DNA from 3 places in the Staphylococcus sp. 231237_7MaSpsaltlick genome. Region 3 is predicted to be linked to each of the others. Evidence: riboswitches for the same ligand, from Rfam matches in the RefSeq annotation. Region 3 holds a riboswitch; each other region holds the start of a gene.

The links. Region 3 has a riboswitch for FMN ahead of ACF91D_RS19450 (ECF transporter S component). Riboswitches for the same ligand answer to the same signal wherever they lie in the genome.
Region 1: another riboswitch for FMN. It lies ahead of ribD (bifunctional diaminohydroxyphosphoribosylaminopyrimidine deaminase/5-amino-6-(5-phosphoribosylamino)uracil reductase RibD); the one in region 3 lies ahead of ACF91D_RS19450 (ECF transporter S component).
Region 2: another riboswitch for FMN. It lies ahead of ACF91D_RS27725 (ECF transporter S component); the one in region 3 lies ahead of ACF91D_RS19450 (ECF transporter S component).

The regions. Positions count from the first base shown of each region.
Region 1 covers NZ_JBICNX010000052.1:388-6,742, forward strand. Annotated here, with positions in the region: gene ACF91D_RS29015 (osmoprotectant ABC transporter substrate-binding protein) at 145-1,071, opposite strand; gene ACF91D_RS29020 (FAD/NAD(P)-binding protein) at 1,248-2,708, shown strand; FMN riboswitch at 2,962-3,093, shown strand; gene ribD (bifunctional diaminohydroxyphosphoribosylaminopyrimidine deaminase/5-amino-6-(5-phosphoribosylamino)uracil reductase RibD) at 3,258-4,301, shown strand; gene ribE (riboflavin synthase) at 4,309-4,944, shown strand; gene ribB (3,4-dihydroxy-2-butanone-4-phosphate synthase) at 4,956-6,140, shown strand; gene ribH (6,7-dimethyl-8-ribityllumazine synthase) at 6,154-6,355, shown strand, end outside.
Region 2 covers NZ_JBICNX010000036.1:70-6,865, forward strand. Annotated here, with positions in the region: partial or broken gene ACF91D_RS27705 (elastin-binding protein EbpS) at 1-314, opposite strand, end outside; gene ACF91D_RS27710 (RecQ family ATP-dependent DNA helicase) at 465-1,844, opposite strand; gene ACF91D_RS27715 (helix-turn-helix domain-containing protein) at 1,834-2,796, opposite strand; gene ACF91D_RS27720 (ferredoxin) at 2,906-3,154, shown strand; gene ACF91D_RS27725 (ECF transporter S component) at 3,298-3,843, opposite strand; FMN riboswitch at 3,910-4,041, opposite strand; gene ACF91D_RS27730 (ATP-binding protein) at 4,328-6,088, opposite strand; gene ACF91D_RS27735 (response regulator transcription factor) at 6,072-6,796, opposite strand, start outside.
Region 3 covers NZ_JBICNX010000011.1:85,842-92,637, forward strand. Annotated here, with positions in the region: gene ACF91D_RS19435 (RecQ family ATP-dependent DNA helicase) at 1-2, opposite strand, end outside; gene ACF91D_RS19440 (helix-turn-helix domain-containing protein) at 1-954, opposite strand, end outside; gene ACF91D_RS19445 (ferredoxin) at 1,065-1,313, shown strand; gene ACF91D_RS19450 (ECF transporter S component) at 1,659-2,204, opposite strand; FMN riboswitch at 2,271-2,407, opposite strand; gene ACF91D_RS19455 (ATP-binding protein) at 2,666-4,441, opposite strand; gene ACF91D_RS19460 (response regulator) at 4,428-5,150, opposite strand; gene ACF91D_RS19465 (pseudouridine synthase) at 5,281-6,018, opposite strand; gene scpB (SMC-Scp complex subunit ScpB) at 6,011-6,553, opposite strand; gene ACF91D_RS19475 (segregation and condensation protein A) at 6,543-6,796, opposite strand, start outside.

The DNA of each region.
Region 1 (6,355 bases), on a different contig from region 3:
TGAATCGGGCAAATTAATTTTACTTAGCTTTGTTTTTTTGACTTAATAATATGAACATCATTAATGAAGAAACAAACACTTTTAACATAAACTTCATAAGTTCACTTCCTTTTTTAGTTAGTGCCATCATCCATAAGCGAAAAATTATTTTTTATCAAAATAATTGTGCTTCTTTAAAAAATCTTGTGCTACGATTGCTGGTTCTTTACCTTCACCGTCAGCTTCATAATTTAATTTTTGCATTTCTTTTGTATTGATTTTGTTGTCTAATTTATTGATTGAGCGTTTAATTTCTGGATGCTTAGATAAAAGTTTATTAGGTGCAACTGCACTAGCATCGTATGGAGGGAAGAAATTTTTATCATCCTTTAGTACGACTAAATCATAAGCTGCAATTCTGCCATCAGTGGTATAACCCAGTGCAACATCTAATTTTTTGTTTTTGAGTGCATCATAGACCAAACCGATTTGCATCGGTTTTAAATTGTTAAATCCAAATCCATAGTGAACTTTAAATGGTTCGTAACCATCACCACCACGTTTTATCCACGTTGTGTCTGTGCCCACCTTAACTTGATTTTTTACTTTTTCTAGATCTGAAACTTTATGTAGATGATATTTTTGTGCTGTCTCTTTGGTAACCATAAATGCGAATGTATTTTCAAAACCATAAGAATTAAAGAACGTTTGATCGAATTTTTTGTCGAAACCGTTTTGCGTAATGTGCATTGCTTTTTTAGAATCTGTAATAGGTTTTTGTTTTAAGACGCCAGTTAAATCAGTTCCAGTATAGCGTGTGCTTGATATATCTGCATCACCCTTTAGCAAAGCGTTATGTTGAATTGTTGCTGAACCTAAATTGTTAATAATTGAACCTTGAATTTTGCCTTTCGTATCGTGTTCGATTAAGTCTTTTAGCATATATGCCATAATTTGTGACTCACTCGTGGCAAGAGCTGATATTTTTACAGACTTGTTCGTTTGGCTACCACCTAAACCTGGTAAGTCGCAACCGGATACAAAAATAAGGCTACCTATACATAATAATAGAATATGCTTGATGAAATTCATGACTTTCCCCTTTAAATTTGAAATATCAAAAAATATAATTGTTATTATTTTAAGATTAACATATTTAATATAAAAGGGTAACTTAGCTTTTGAAGTATTAGTAATACATTAAAATGTTATTAGATCCGGTAGATTGTTATAATATATATAATTAATTGAATAGGTGGAGGGTAACTATGAGAATTGCAATAATAGGAATGGGAACTGCGGGTGTCACAGTACTAAAAGAATTGTCTAAATCAAGACGATTTCAAGATATGCAAATTGATGCATATGATAATCCTATAAATATGGGGCAAGGTGTACCATTTCAAAATGATAGTGATCAATTACTTATCAACTTACCTGCCGAACAGATGTCGTTGAATTTAGATAATAAGCGTGAATTCTTTGATTGGTATCAGGCGCAATCAAAATTTAAGTTTTCAAATCCTGAATATTTACCGAGATTTGTGTTTGGTCATTATATGAAGGCTTTTGTGGATAAAATTAATAATGCCAATGCTAATGTAACTCTCATTAAGGAAGAAGTTGCTGAAGTGTTTATTGAATCAAATATCGGTAAGACGGATGTGTTATATCATGTCTGTACATCAAATGATATGGAGCATTGCAAGACCTATGACATTGTCTTTTTAACGGTCGGAACATTATCATATCATGATCCATATCAATTAAAAGGAAAACCAGGTTATATTCATACACCATACCCAACTTACCATACATTAGACAATGTGAAAGATACTGATAATATCGCTATCATAGGAACTGGTTTAGCGAGTTTAGATGTTATCCGTTATGTTACCGAACATCACATCAATTTACCAATTACTGTAGCCAGTCGTAAAGGTGAATTACCAAGTGTGAGAGGTGAGATGCCAGAAATCACATTTCAATATTTAACCCCTGAAAAATTTAACGAACTAAAAGCAGAAAATTTTGGGAATGTACCATTGGATGATGCGATGGCACTATTTTTAAAAGAATGTGCAGTTTATGAAATACCAGTGGAAACTTTGGTGCATCGAAAAGTTGGTAATCCTGTCGAAGATTTGAAATATGATCTCGAACATGCAAAAGACTTAGGCAAGTTTCAAAGTATACTTGAGTTAATTAAGGAAAATTTAAATTGGATTTGGAACAGTTTCAATAGGAATGATCAAAAGCGCTTCTTAGAACAATATCAACCCATATTGAAAGCAAATTCCAATCCAATGCCACCTAGAACAGCTAAATTATTGATTGAGCATATAGAAAATGAACAAATAAGAATATATGATGGTTTAGAAAATATTGAATATAACAACCATCAGTTTAAATTGACATATGCAAATCATGGTGATGATTACTTTGATATAGTGATTAATGCCACAGGTTCTAAGACGCAACTTAAAGACCTTGATAGTGATGATCAACTTGTTATTAATTTAGAAAATAGGCAGGTCATACAAGCACACCCATTAGGTGGTATTCAAATTGTAGCAGAAACCAACCAAGTCATAAGCCCTAGATATGGTACGTTACAAAATATGTTTGCATTAGGACAGCTTACTAATGGCATCAATCAATCTAGAAATGGTGTGACTATGATTGTAAGACAAGCGACTGGTATTATTCATAGATTGTTGGAAAATTAAATGCGAAGTATGTTATTACTATGTCATGTATTTTGATTTTAATGAATAAATATAAAAAGTATAATAAATTTTTTATAATTGCAAATGATGATGAAGTTGATTTGACGGGCTTTTTAATAGTTATAAAATGACGAAATTCAAAAAAATAAAGCCGACTTAAGTAATAAGAATTGTTATTTTTGAATTATTGTAGTATTATGTTCTTGTAACTTAATTAAAGTTGCTTGACTCAAACAGCAATTTACAATTTCATATATTCTTTCGGGGCAGGGTGAAATTCCCAACCGGCAGTAAATTAAGCCTGCGACCTGCATTTGTTTTCAAATGTGGCTGATCTAGTGAAAATCTAGAGCCGACAGTATAGTCTGGATGGGAGAAAGAATAACGTATAACTAATAAAAGGCACTAATGTAGTGTTTTATTTAGCATTCACTTATTTCTACTTTTGGATAAGTGTATTTAAATCTAAGTTTATAATGTTATAACGCATATATCCCACACCTGAAATGTACGATTTCAGGTGTTTTTTATTTTTTAGAGGTGATTAGCTTGAGTCAATATTTAAATTACGCAATTGAATTAGCGAAGATGGTAGATGGACAAACAGGATTAAATCCACCTGTCGGTTCTGTTGTAGTAAATGATGGACGCATCGTAGGTTTAGGTGCACATCTGAAGAAAGGCGATAAACACGCCGAAGTACAAGCCTTAGATATGGCACAAGATGCTGCAGAAGGTGGGACGATTTATATCTCACTAGAACCATGTACACACTATGGTTCGACGCCACCATGTGTTAATAAAATTGTTGAGCATGGTTTGAAGAAAGTGGTATATGCAGTGAAAGATACAACACTACCTTCAAATGGCGATGTAATTTTGAAAGAGGCAGGTATCGAAGTAGAATATAGACCTAATGAAGATGCTGCACTGCTATATAGAGATTTCTTTGAAGCTAAAAGCAAAGGTTTACCACAAGTTACTGTTAAAGTATCTTGCAGTTTAGACGGTAAACAAGCGACAGACTTTGGAGAAAGTAAATGGATAACAAATAAAGCAGTAAAGCAAGATGTCTTTAAATTACGTCATCAACATGACGCAGTAATAACAGGTAGAGGAACTTTAGAAGCGGATAATCCACAATACACAACACGTATTGAAAATGGTAAAGATCCTATTCGAGTCATTTTATCAAAAACTGGTGATATAGATATGTCACTAGATATATTTAAAGATCCATCTACAGCAATTTGGATTTATACAGAAAATAAACAATTAGAAAGTAAACACGAGCAAATAACAGTTATACAATTAGAACATTGCTCAATTGAAAATATATTAAAAGATTTGTATGCGAGAGGTGTCGGTCGATTACTCGTTGAAGCAGGTCCGACCTTAACAACTACATTCTTACAAACAGAATTTATCAATGAACTTATCATATATTATGCCCCGAAATTAATAGGTGGTTCAGGTCACAATCAATTCTTCCACACAGAACAAGTGGTTGATTTAGCTGATGTACCACAATTTGAAATTGTGAATTCCAATTTGCTTGAGCAAAATATTAAATTAGAATTGCGAAAGAAGTGAAATCAGTATGTTTACAGGTATCGTTGAAGAAGTAGGTACAATAAATAAAATATCGACACAACAATCTGTGGTTAATTTAACAATCGGCTGTAAAACAATATTGGCAGATATGCATATCGGCGATTCTATTAGTGTGAACGGCGCATGTTTAACAGTCATTGAATTTGATGATCATTCATTTTCTGTACAAGTAATAAAAGGTACTGAAAATAAAACGTATTTAAATCAGTTAAACCAAGCACAAGAAGTTAATTTGGAAAGGGCTATGAGCGGACAAGGTCGTTTTGGTGGACATTTCGTGCTTGGTCACGTCGATGAAGTAGCAAAGATTACAAGAATACAAGCTTCAGATAATTCGAAAATAGTAACAATCAAACCAAATAACTCAAATTTAATTAAGCAAATGGTGCAACAAGGGTCTATTACGGTAGACGGTGTAAGTTTAACGATTTTTAAATTAAAGGATACGGAATTTGATATTCATCTTATTCCAGAAACTAGAAAATCGACGATACTGAATGATAAACGTGTTGGTGATCCAGTCCACATTGAAACAGATATGTTATTCAAATATGTTGAAAGAATAATGGAATCAACTGATTCAGGATTAACGTCTGACAAACTTAAAGCGTTTGGATTTTAGGAGGGCTATATATGAAATTAGATAAAATAGAGGATGCGCTACAAGCTTTAAAAGATGGTAAAAGTGTAATAGTAGTAGATGATGAAAATAGAGAAAATGAAGGCGATCTTGTAGCGGTAACTGAATGGATGGATGATAATACGGTTAACTTTATGGCTACTTTTGGTAGAGGCTTAATATGTGCTCCCATAAGTAAACAAATAGCTGATAAATTGGAATTAGCACCAATGGTAAATCATAATTCAGATATTTATGGTACTCAATTTACCGTTAGTGTGGATCATGTTAATACAACGACGGGCATCAGTGCAGACGAAAGAATGATGACTGCAAGAGCTTTAATCGCAGAGCATGCTCAAGCAAATGACTTCAATAAACCGGGACATTTGTTCCCTTTAATTGCACAGGATAATGGTGTATTAGCAAGAAGAGGCCATACAGAAGCTTCTGTTGATTTAGCCAAATTAACAGGTGCCAAACCAGCGGCATTGATTTGTGAAATTATGAATGATGACGGGACTATGGCTAAGGGTGATGAACTTGAAGCATTTAAAGAAACGCATCAGTTGGTTATGATTTCTATTGAAGATTTAGAGCGTTATCGTAAAAATAATAATGATACTTCAATCGAAGCTAAGGCAAAAGTGAAAATGCCAACACAATTTGGCAACTTTGACATGTATGGCTTTACAACGAATCACAGTGATGAAGAACTTGTAGCAATTGTCAGTGGAGATATTAGAAAGACAGAAAATGTTCGTATTCACTCATCATGTGTCACAGGTGATATATTCCATAGCCAAAGATGTGATTGTGGTGAACAACTTGAGGCATCAATGAAATATATAAGTGAACACGGTGGTGTAATCTTGTATTTACCACAAGAAGGAAGAGGTATTGGATTAATTAATAAATTAAAAGCGTATGAATTAATTGAGCAAGGTTATGATACAGTAACAGCCAATATTGCTCTAGGTTTTGAAGAAGATTTAAGAGATTATGCCGATGCTGCGCAAATTTTAAAATACTTTGGTATTGAGCAAGTCAATTTATTGAGCAATAACCCTAAGAAATTTGAAAGTTTACAAAACTATGGTGTTCAGATTGCACAAAGAATTGAGCTTGTTGTACCAACAAACAAATATAATCAAGATTATATGGATACAAAAAAAGTAAAAATGGGTCACTTAATATAGGAGGAAATTTGATATGAATTTTGAAGGTAAATTAATAGGTTCTGATTTAAAGGTAGCAGTAGTTGTAAGTAGGTTTAATGATTTTATTACAAATCGTTTGTTAGATGGTGCGAAAGATACACTCGTACGTCATGAAGTGGCAGCAGAGAATATTGATGTTGCTTATGTGCCAGGTGCATTTGAAATTCCGTTAGTTGCTAAAAAATTAGCACAAA
Region 2 (6,796 bases), on a different contig from region 3:
TGATCTTGTGACTGATTAAAGTCTGATGATGATTTGTTTTGGTCATTAAGGTGTTGTTCTTGATCAAGTTGTTGCTCTTGTTGTTGATCAGATTGTTCCCCTTTATTTTGATTTGTTGCTGTATCTCGTCTACGTTGTCTTCTTTGAGCATTTCTTGGAGGGAATTGCTCATTGTTTTTGTCGGATACTTCTTCTTTTGCATTGTCAACAGAAGCGTCAACAGATTCATTTGTTTTGTCTAGGTGTTCATTTGGATCAATTGATTGACGATTTTTCTCAAAATCATCTTTAAAGTTGTTGTTAGACAAATTCATCATCCTTCCTTTATTTATATATTAAGTATATACTGTTTTACCCTAATCAAACGTAAATATGTATACCTATTTTAAGAAAACTACAATATTTATGTCATTATAAGTTGTATTATAGCTTGTTTGAAAATGCTAAGTAAAGTAATTGTCTATCTATTTGAACAAATTTTTTAATTTTTCATTATAATCAATTTTACGTTTTACTTTTTTGCGATTAAATATTTTTATTAATTCAATATCAGCATCATTATCACAACATTTTTCAGGTCGTTCATTCACAAATTCACCAAAAAATTCCATAAGATATGCGCGTCTACACTGATCTAAATTCTTATAACCCAACATTCTGATATAACCATTTCTTTTTCGTTGGTAAGTATTTTCAAATATATGTCGTAATTCATTAAATGTATAATAACTACTTAAAATTTCAATAATTTCTTTTTTATAAGGTATTAAATCCATACCTAATTCAAATGCATTAACATCTTCATTGGTTATAATATCAGTAAATAACAGTGTTTCAAGTAAGAAACTATCATCTGGTTGATATAAACTGATGGCTTGACTTTGTTTGCCATCTCTCCCAGCACGACCAATCTCTTGTAAATAATTCGACGGACTAGTTGAAAGATGAAAGTGAATGATTGTACGAATATCTTTTTTGTTTATTCCCATTCCAAATGCACTTGTAGCAACAATGATAGGAATATCGTTATTAAGAAATTGATGTTGAACCGTTTGCCGTTCCTGATAGGATAGATCACCGTGATAAATACCTGTTAAAAAGCCTTGTTGATAAATTTCTTGAGCTAATGATAAACAGACTTTTTTTGATGAAACATAGATAATTGTCGGTCCAGATTGTTCTAATGTTGGCAGCAACCATTTGAGTTTTTCTTCATCATCTGCAAAATTTTGATGGTGTAGTGAAATATTGTCTCTATTCATACTTGTTTTAACTACATTGAATTGAGTACGTAACATTTGGTTCAAATCAGATAATAGATGTGGTGGTGCTGTCGCTGTTAATCCTAATATAGAAACGTTAGTAAATTGTTGAATGATTTTTCCTATAAGTGCATAATGTGGTCTGAAATCATAGCCCCATTCTGACAAACAGTGGGCTTCATCTAAAACAATAAGACCAAAGTTAATATGTTTAATGAGTTTGAAATTATGGGGTTGGAGTATAAATTCAGGGCTTAAGAAGATAAAACGACTTTGCTTTAGATTTTTGATATTTGCAGAACGCTCATCTTCATCCATACCAGAATGAATACAACTCACTTTATGTTCGCCATGTGCTTTAAGTTGCATAACTTGGTCATCCATTAACGAAATAAGTGGTGAAATAATTAATGTAGGTTGTTGTTTAATATATGTAGGTAATTGATAACACAGACTTTTACCACTACCAGTTGGTAATATACCTAATGTATCTTGTTGGTTTAGTACGCTTTTAATAATTGCTTCTTGTCCAGGCTTAAATGTTTCAAATCCAAACCAATGTTTCAGTTCGTCAATCAGCATGTAGCTCACCTCTTTCTATGCCTACAATGATAAGCTTGATTGCAAAGTAACTTAATGATGGGAATCGTTCTTTATAGTTCCGCAATCTTTCATCCTTATGCTGTATATAATAATTTAGAAAATCAGAATTTAAATCATCGTTTAAAAACGCTTTATAATTTGATAAATATCCCTTTATAAACAATTCTAAGACATGGTCTTCAATTGTATTAATTTTAACTTGTTGATGTTGTGCCAAATCATCCATAGTTAGTCCTTTTTTTAAGCCTTCAAAAGATAAATCTGTTTTATGTAAGAGCGTAGGTAACACAATTAACTGATGCAAAATGGGATAACGTTCATTATCTTCAATTTGAAACATCATTACAACTAAATCGTTTAATTCTAATTCAAATAATAATTCTTGTGGCAAACCTTCTATTAAACTAACTTGCTGTCTCGTGTACATGCTATCTTCAAACCCTTGTAAGTAGTAATGGATGTATGTACCTTGGTTTTCTTTATGAATTGCTTCGAATAACATATGAAGTTCTGCAATAAAATCTTGTTCGAGGTTTGCCTCTTTAAGATATTTAAATACATATTTAACACGTTTATGTATAGTTTGCTGTTGAGTGAGAGGGATAAATTGACTATCCTTATGCTGTAATTGTGAAATCGTTTGTGTCAATAATTGTATTGCTTGAAACGTATTAACGAGACTATCAAATGTATATCTTGGATGTACGCGTACGTTTAATGTTGTTGCTATTTCTGATTGGCTCAGATTATAATATCGCTCGAATGACGGATACTGGATATTAGGTAAGCTATGATATAATGATAGTAATTGTTGGCTACATGCATCAAAAAAGGTTTGATGTGATTTTTTGCCTATGATAATATTATATATGCTTTTTTCGGTTTTATAATGGTGTGTATTTTGTTGGATGAAATGAAATAAATTTTGCATGTTTACTCCCCTAATTAATTAAAACGAAAACATTGAAAAAAATAAGTACAGTGCTTACAATATTAATTGTGATTTTATTGTAGCATTTTTGTCAAAGGAGGCGAAGAAAATGGCTAAATATACTATTGTCGATATGGATACTTGCATTGCATGTGGTGCTTGTGGTGCTGCTGCCCCTGATATATATGACTATGATGATGAAGGTATTGCATTTGTAATACTTGATGACAACCAAGGTACTGCTGAAGTACCTGAAGAATTATATGAAGATATGGAAGATGCATTAGAGGGATGTCCTACTGATTCAATTAAAATTGAAGAAGAATCTTTTGATGGGGACGCACTGAAATTTGAATAGATTTTAAGTGACGAACTATATTTTAACCTTATTATAGGAAAAGCGCATGTTTAAATTAACTTAAACATGCGCTTTTGTTATATGAAAACAAAATTTTATTTGTCACTATTTATTGATAGGTTAGTGTATGTTAGCGCAATTTGTTATCTCGGTAAAACACTATTCAAGCGTTTGTATAATAAGATAAATATAATTGAAATAACAATACCTTTAATAATATTGAAAGGTATAACACCTGATACTATAATTATTTTCAAATTACCAAAAACATCTGATAAATTCATAATCATGCCATAGAGTGGTAACAACACAAAATAATTCAAAATGCTTAATACTAATGTCATTATTATGGTTGCTACAGCTAAACCAGTAACTAATGATTTAGCGTTATTTTTATTTTTAGCAACATAAAACGCAGTAAGTATAAAACTTGTGGCTGCTAAAAAATTGGCCAACGGTCCTATTGGATCCCCTACATTGAATAGAAAATTCAATAAATTTTTAATAAATTCAACGATGATGCCAGCAATGGGTCCTAATGTAAATGTTGCAAGAAGTGCCGGTACATCACTAAAGTCTAATGTTAGATATGGTGGTAAAAATGGTAACGGGAACTTGATAAACATTAATATAAAAGCTACCGCACTTAACATACTAATCGTTATTAGACGTTTGGTTTGTTGTTGCATATTCAATTATCTCCTTCCATTCATCTTACTCAGAATAGGAGGATTTAATTGCACAACAAATTAACCCTCCATCTTCTCCCATCCAGACTATACTGTCGGCTCTAGATTCTCACTAGATCAGCTATTCATTGAACAATAAATAGGTCGCAGGCTTATATTACTGCCGGTTGGGAATTACACCCTACCCCGAAGATGAACATTTAAATTTTATAAATATATCATAGCGTATAACTCAGATAAAGACAATGATATTGTTTACAGTATTTAGTGCTAATTTACCAGCAATATAAAATTAAATTTTACACACAATACTAAATAGCGATGTAAAATAATTTCAGTTCATATTTTAAAGCTATAATCACAAAAAAACACCTCCGCCTTACACATTAAATTGTATAAATCGGAGGCGCTTCACCTTATTTAATTAGATAATTATTATAATCATCTTTGACGTTATACATTAAATCATCAATAATTTATTCTTTTAATCTCTAGTTGGTGGTTTCGGTAAGCGAATAATAAATGTTGTACCTTTACCGAGTTCACTTTTTACGAGTATCTTACCTTCATGTTCATCGATAATCATTCGACATATAAATAGTCCAAGTCCTGTACCTTGCTTACCTCTTTTGCGTGCTGCATCTACTTTGTAAAAACGATCAAAGACTTGCTCTAAATGTTCGGGAGCAATTCCCGTTCCTGTATCGGTAATATATAACAAGTTGTCATGATCATTTTCCGCAATATCGACGGTTATTGTATCTCCTGGTTCTGTATATCGACATGCATTATCAATCAGATTCGTAAGCACTTGTTCAATTCTATCAGAATCATAATACCAGAGCGTTCCATTAGAAATCGGATTTAATTTCATGGTTAGTTCTAAGTCTGCAGCTTGTTGTTGATATTTCAATTGCATCTTATTTAACAGTGGATCAATAGGTTGGATTTCTCGTTCAACACTTAACCCTTCTGCATCCATTCTAGCAACATTTAAGAGTTCATTAACCAGTCTGTTTAAACGTTTCGTCTCATCTAAGACGATGCTCAAGGATTCATGGATCTCTTCAGGTTCAGTAACAATACCATCAACGATTGATTCTGTATAGCCTTGCAATAAAGAAATGGGTGTACGTAATTCATGTGAAACATTTGCTATAAAATCTTTCTTCATTTGATCAATATTATGTTCATTGGTCATATCTCTTATGATGGCCACGATACCACTTCGTCCATCTGGTTGAATTTGCTCTATATAACTAGTAATGATTACAAAATATCTAGTATTAATTTCATATTCTTCAAACTGTGTATGTTTGTTCTTAAAAGTTAATTCTGTTTGTTCATCAAGCTTTTCTAATGAATAGTCATCTAAAAGTTGTAATGTATTTTGAGCCATTTGGTTAGATAAAATAACTTCCTTCTTATCGTTGTATCCTAACACACCTTCAACCATGGAGTTGATTAAACTATCCCTAATGTTCTTAGAAGATGACAGTGCATCGATATGTTGTTGGATTTCAGAACTCATCGTATTAAAGGCACGAGATAATTCTCCAATCTCATCCTTTGAATTTACGGGTTCAACTTGCGCATATTGTCCTTTTGAAACTCTCAATGCTTGAGACCGTAGATTTCTTAGAGGTTTCGTAATACGAGAAGAAAGGAAAAAAGCAAATATCGTTGTAATTGCTAAGAAAATAATGGCAATAATTAAAATAATAACCGTGATTAAATTATTAGTATCTTCGATGGTTTTTAAATCTTGATAAATAAAGACGCCACCGTATTCATCTTGCTTTACATCGCTTAAATTCTTTGAAGGATATCCAATTAATACATAAGTATGTTGTTGGTCATTAATTTTTACATTAACGTGTTCCGAAATTTTCTTTCCTTTATTAAATACGTCATCATAGTCTTTATTTTGTTTGATTTCATTTAACATCTTTTGTTTAGTATTGCCATAATTACTATTTTGACTGTTTTTATCATTCATTATAATGAGACCAACAGGTCCTTCAATCAATTTACGACTGTGTTCAATCGCGGTTGCTTTATTATCAGAGCTTGCTACTAATTCACTAATACGTTTAGCATCTTTGAGTAAAGAATCTTCTGTTTCCTGTGTGAAGTATGATTGGATAAATGTGATTAAGGCTGCGCTAAGTAAAATTAAAACTGTCGTTACTATAAATATTATAGTTAACCACAGTTTTATGACTACATTATTGAGTCGGTTCATCATTTGATTTAACTTCAAACTTATAACCTACTCCCCAAACAGTTTGAATCATCTGAGCAGCCTCTTCAGAAACGCGATTTAACTTTTCTCTTAAGCGTTTAACATGAGTGTCTACGGTACGTAAGTCTCCATAAAACTCATAATGCCACACTTCTTTTAACAGTTGTTCTCTATCAAATACTTTATTAGGTGTTTTCGCTAAAAATATTAATAATTCATACTCTTTAGGTGTTAAGTTTACTTGGCTCTCATCTGCAAGCACTCTATGAGCATCATTGTCGATAACTAAATGATCAAATTCTATCAAATCACGTGCATGTGGTTCGCTTTGTTCTGTATGTGCGACCTGTGTTCTTCTTAGTAATGCTTTTACACGTAACACAACTTCTCTTGGTGAAAAAGGTTTAACAATGTAATCGTCTGCACCTGATTCAAAACCTTCAACACGATTTGTTTCTTCGCCTTTGGCTGTTAACATAATAATTGGTGTATCTTTATGCTCTCTTAGTTTAGAAGCAACAACAATGCCATCCATTTCAGGTAACATTAAATCTAGTAATATACATGCATAATCATGTTCCATTGCCATATGATACGCTTCACTACCGTCTTTAGCTTCATGTATTTCAAAAGATTCTCTTTCTAAATATAATTTAAGTAATCTTCTAATTCGATCCTCATCATCTACGATTAAAATTTCATTTGACA
Region 3 (6,796 bases):
ATTTAGTTCACCTCTTTCGACACCAACAATAATTAATTTAATTTCAAAGTAACTGAGTTCAGAGAAAGTGTCCTTATAGTTGCGCAGTCTCTCACTGCGATTAGCTATATAATAAGTCATAAATGGTTTGTATTCTATATGGTCTAAATAACTATCGTAATCGGTTATGTATCCTTTGATAAACAATTCTAAAATATGATCATCGATTGTATTAGGTTTAACATTTTGCTGCGCAGCAAGTTGTTTGAAGTTTAATCCATTTTGTATTCCTAAATATGTTTTTTGGGTTTTGTTTAATAATGTTGGAAGAATAATTAAGTTATGTAATAGTGGGTATTTTTCTTCGTTCTCTATTTCAAACATTAAAGTAACTAAATCCCTCATTTCTAATTCAAAAAGCATTTCTTGTGATATTTCTTCAATTAAACTAATTTGTTGTCTTGTGTACATACTTTCTTCAAACCCTTGTAAATAATAATGAATATATATGTCATTATTTTTTTTAGTTAAAGATTGAAAAAGTAATGTAAGTTCTGCTATAAATGATTTTTCTAAATGGCCGTCAGAAATTTTCTTATATAAATATTTAACTTTCTGGTGAACTACTCTATGTTGTGTAATAGGTATAAATTGATAATTGTTATGTTGGGTATTCGATAATGTTTGAGTCAACAATTGTATCGCATTGAAAGTATTTAACAAACTATCATAAGTATGTCGAGGATGGCTAATGATATTTTGAATTTGTTGTTCTTGGATGTTAGAATTACTAGAATATTGTTCGAATAATGGATATTTTAGTTTGGGCATACTATGATACAATGATAAGAGTTGTTGACTACAGGCATCAAAAAAGGTTTGATGCGACTTTTTACCTGTGATAATATTAAATATACTTTTTTCGGTTTTGTAATTATGTGACTTTGTATATGCAAAATGAATTAAATTATACATGGGTGCTCCCTCACTTTTATAAATCGAAAACATTTGAAAAAATGATAAACAGTGATTACAATAATATTTGTGTAATTATTGTAGCATTTTTGTCAAAGGAGGCGAAGAAATTGGCTAAATATACAATTGTTGATATGGACACATGCATAGCATGTGGTGCTTGCGGTGCCGCTGCCCCTGATATATATGACTATGATGACGAAGGTATCGCTTATGTTATACTAGATGATAACCAAGGTACTGCAGAAGTGCCAGAAGAATTATATGAAGATATGGAAGACGCAATAGACGGATGCCCTACTGATTCTATTAAAATTGAAGAAGAACCATTTGATGGTGATGCATTAAAGTTTGAATAGAATTAGATTTAATTTAACTGTAAAAAAGTGATTATCTACTAATCCTGTGACTTCAATTGATAACTTAGACATATTTGAATTTTAACTCGGGACATCAATCGATGTCTCGAGTTTTTCTATTCAGTCATACTACAAGAGTTTGGCAATTATAATGAATTCGAATGTAGTAAGTAAAATTACTTTTCATTTACACACTTTTCAATTTATTATAGTAACTTTATTTATAATTTTACGAGTTAACATTTACGTTTATATGCAAAATAAAAAAGCCCTTCATTTTTCCACTTATTAAGTGTCAATTTTGAAGGGCTTTTACTATATTTGATGACAAGTTATACAAAATTTTTAACGTGGTAAAACGTTTTTTAAGCGATTATATAAAAGAATAAAGACGATTGAGATAACGATGCCTTTAATAATATTAAAAGGTATAACACCCGATACAATTACTATTTTAACATTTTCTACTACATCGGATAAATTCATAATCATGCCATATAAAGGTAATAAAACAAAGTAATTTAGTATACTTAAGACGATTGTCATTACCAATGTAGCTACACTAAGTCCTATAATTTGGGACTTAAGCACATCTTTATGTTTAGTGATAAAATAAGCTGTTAATAAAAAACTTGATGCTGCTAAAAAGTTAGCTACTGGGCCTACTGGATCACCAACATTAAATAGAAAATTGAGTAAGTTTTTAACAAATTCTACAATAAGTCCAGCTACTGGACCCAGAGTAAATGTTGCTAATAAAGCAGGCACGTCACCAAAATCTAATGTTAAATATGGTGGTAAAAACGGTATTGGGAACTTGATAAACATTAAAATAAATGCTACTGCACTCAACATACTGATTGTGATGAGGCGTTTGGTTTGTTGTTGCATATTAAATTATCTCCTTCCATTCATCTTTCATAGAATAGGAGGATGTAATTGCACAACAAATAAACCCTCCATCTTCTCCCATCCAGACTATACTGTCGGCTCTAGATTCTCACTAGATCAGCCATTAATCTATTAATTAGAAAAATGGGTCGCAGGCTTATATTACTGCCGGTTGGGAATTGCACCCTACCCCGAAGATGAATTTCTTAAATTTTATAAATTTATCATAGCTTATTGCTCAGATAAAAACAATAGACTTGCTTAAAATATATTAGTGATATTAATAATATGGATGATACGAGTATAAAAACTGCCAACAAAGTGTTCAACTTTGCTGGCAGTTTTAAATTCTACACACAAATGAATTAATCGTAAGAATATTATGGATATATACTATTACTTTCAACTTCTAATATGAAAAATAATTATTTGTTATTTATTCATTCAATTAGCAGCAAAACTTAAGTATTGTCTCTGTCAGTTTCTGGTTTAGGTAATGAAATAATAAAAATAGTCCCTTTACCTAGTTCACTTTTTACATCAATAGTACCTCCATGTGAGACGATTATCATACGACAGATAAATAATCCTAACCCAGTTCCCTGTTTGCCACGCTTACGTGAAGTGTCCACTTTGTAAAAGCGATCAAATACTTGTTGTAGATGTTCAGGGGCTATGCCTGAGCCAGTGTCAGATATATATAGTATTTGCTCTGAATCAGTTTCATCTATTTCTATATTAATTGCATCTCCGGGTTCAGTATATCTAGATGCATTGTCAATTAAATTAGTTAAAACCTGCTCAATTCTGTCCGAATCGAAATACCATAAATGTTGATGTGTATCTGGATTTAAACTCATATTTAATTCTAAATCTTTGGCTTGCTTTTGGTATTTTTGTTGCATCTTATTGAGCAATGGATCAATTGGTTGAATGGTTTTATCCACAGTCAAGCCTTCAGCATCCATACGTGCTACATTTAATAATTCATTTACTAACCTGTTTAACCTTTTAGTTTCATCTAAAACGATAGATAATGATTCGTGAATTTCATCAGGTTCAGTTACGATGCCATCAACAATGGATTCGGTGTATCCTTGTAATAAAGCAATAGGTGTACGTAATTCGTGAGAGACATTTGCAATGAAGTCTTTTTTCATTTGATCCATATTATGCTCATTTGTCATATCGCGAATAATAGCTACGATGCCACTTCTGCCATCTGGCTGTATTTGTTCTATATAACTGGTAATAATTACAAAATAACGTGTATTTATTTCATAAACCTCAAACTGTGTTTTTTTACTACTAAAAGTAAGCTCATTTTGTTCATCTAATTTTTCTAACGCATATTCATCTAACATTTTTAAAGTTGTATTGGCTAATTTATTAGAAATAATAATTTCTTTTTTATCATTAAATCCCAAAACACCTTCAACCATAGAGTTGATTAAACTATCGCGAATATTTTTAGAGGAGGATAATGCGTCAATATGCTGTTGGATTTCAGAACTCATCGTATTAAACGTACGGGATAATTCCCCGATTTCATCTTTGGAATTGACTGGGACAACTTGAGCATAATCGCCTTTAGAGACTTTTAGAGCTTGCGTTCGCAAATTACGTAGTGGTTTTGTTATACGTGACGATAGGAAAAATGCAAATACAGTTGTTATTGCTAAAAAGATAATAGCAATGATTAAGATAATAACTGTAATAACATTATTGGTTTCTTCTATTGTCTTTAAGTCTTGGTAAATAAAGACACCACTATATTCACTGTTTGGACTATTTTCTGTTTCAATATTTTTTGTTGGATAACCAATTAATACATATGTACGTTGTTTACCATTAAGATTGACAGTAACATGTTCTGAAATTTGTTTGCCGTGGTCAAAGACACGCTCATAATCTTTATTATTTTTAATTTCTTTGAACATTTCATTTTTAGTAATATCATTGCCGTGGTTATCTTTATCTTTATCATTCATTATAATTAAACCAACGGGGCCTTCAATTAATTTTCGACTATGTTCGATAGCAGTAGCTCTATCGTCAGAACTTTCAACAAGTTGGCTTATTCTTTTGGCATCTTTTAATAAAGAATCTTCTGTTTCTTGAGTAAAATAAGACTGTATAAACGTTATAAGAGCTGCACTTAATAGAATTAAAACTGTAGTTACTATAAAAATTATAGTTAACCACAGTTTTACAACTACACTATTAAGTAGGTTCATTATTTGATTTGACTTCAAATTTATAACCTACGCCCCATACAGTTTGTATCATATAAGCTGCATCTTCTGATACTCGATTTAATTTTTCTCTTAAACGTTTAACGTGCGTGTCTACTGTACGCAAGTCTCCATAGAACTCGTAATGCCAAACTTCTTTTAATAATTGTTCTCTATCGAATACTTTATTCGGTGTTTTAGCTAAGAAGATTAATAGCTCATATTCTTTAGGCGTTAAGTTCACTTGATTACCATCAGCTAACACTCGGTGCGCATCATTGTCTATAACTAAGTGATCGAATTCTATTAAATCTCTTGCGTGAGGCTCACTTTGTTCAGTAGATGCAACTTGTGTGCGTCTTAATAATGCTTTGACACGTAACACAACTTCACGTGGTGAAAATGGCTTTACGATATAATCGTCAGCGCCAGATTCAAAACCTTCTACTCTATTAGTTTCCTCACCTTTTGCAGTTAACATAATGATGGGTGTTTCTTTATGTTCTCTTAAACGAGATGCTACAGTGATTCCGTCCATTTCTGGTAGCATTAAATCCAATAAAATACAAGAATAATCATGTTCTACAGCCATTTTATATGCTTCATTACCATTACTTGCTTCGTGTATTTCAAAAGACTCTCTTTCAAGATATAATTTTAATAATCTTCTGATTCTATCTTCATCGTCTACGATAAGTATTTCGTTTGACATGCATATATACCTCCCACACTGCTACTTTCAAATTCAACAATATTATATCATAGGTTAGACATGAAAAGTGACTGTGACTTCAAAGTTTGTGAAAAAATTCTCATAAGCATAGAAGAAGTGAAATTAATATTTATTTACCGTGCTCTGCAAGGTGGCGAATCGTTTTAACTTCGTGTGGTGTTAATACTCTGCCTTCACCTGCGTTTAAACCTTTTAAGTCTAGTGGACCAAATTCAATACGTTGAAGTTTAGATACTTGATGTCCAAAATGTTCAAACATACGTCGAACTTGGCGGTTGCGTCCTTCTGTAATTGTAATTTCAACAAGTGTATTATTTTTTTCTTTATCTTGATTCTTCACTTTTACAATAGCAGGTTGTGTGACACCGTCTTCTAATTTTATACCTTGTTCTAAAGCTTTAACTTCTTCTCTCATTAAGTATCCTTTTAATTTTACCACATACTTTTTCTTTATTTTATAGCGAGGGTGCGTCATTAAATTTGTAAATTCCCCGTCGTTTGTTAATAAAAGTAATCCTGAAGTGTCATAGTCTAATCGGCCAACAGGGTATATTCTAGTTTTAATTTCTTTAAAGTAATCTGTTACGACTTTTCTACCTCTATCGTCAGACACACTTGTAATCACTTGTGCTGGTTTATAAAATAGAATGTATAACTTATCTTCTTGTTCGAGTTTAATTCCTTCAACTTCTATACTATCTGAAGTTTTCACTTTTGTGCCTAATTCAGTAACTACTGTCCCATTAACTTTAACCTTACCTTCTGTAATAAGCGTTTCTGCTTTACGGCGTGATGTGTAACCACTATTAGCGATACGTTTTTGTAGTCTTTCTGTTTCTTTATTCATTATTTTCTCCTTTTTGGTTCACTAAATTACTGAAGAATGCTTCGATTTCTTCATCTTCTTCATCTGTCGTAGGTAAATCATCCAAATGCTCAATACCAAATACATTTAGAAATAATTCGGTGGTATAGAGCTGTTGACTTCTTGAATCAGCTTGTTCTTTTGCTTCTACAAGACCTCTAGCAATTAAAGTTTTAACAGCGCCATCGGAATTAATACCTCTAATCATTTCAATATCGCTTCGTGATAAAGGTTGGTTATAGGCAATAATAGATAAAGATTCCATTGCGGCTTGTGATAACTTCATTTTTGATTTTTGTTCAATTAATTTTTCGATATATTCCGAAGCTTCTTTTTTAGTTGTTAATACATAAGTTTGACCATAATGTTGAATCAATAGACCATCAGATTCATATGTATTTACAAGTTCTGATAAAGTAGCTTCATCTATTTCTAAAATTTCAAGTAATTGTTTCTTATCTAAACCTTCATCACCAGCTGTATAAAGTAGTGATTCTAGGATTCCTTTAACGTTCAATGCCATAGTTTACCCCTCTTAAAATATTGATATCATCAAAACTTTTGGGTTGTTCAATATTAACAATACCAGATTTAGACATTTCAAGTATTGCTAGAAAATGTGTTACAACCATTTCAACGGGTTCAGTAAAATTAAACAAACTAAAGAAATTAAAAGAATCATGTTGCTTTAAACGTTCAGAAACTTGTGTTGTAGCCTGCTGAATAGTAAATGTTTCTTTGTGTATATCAACAGTTTTAG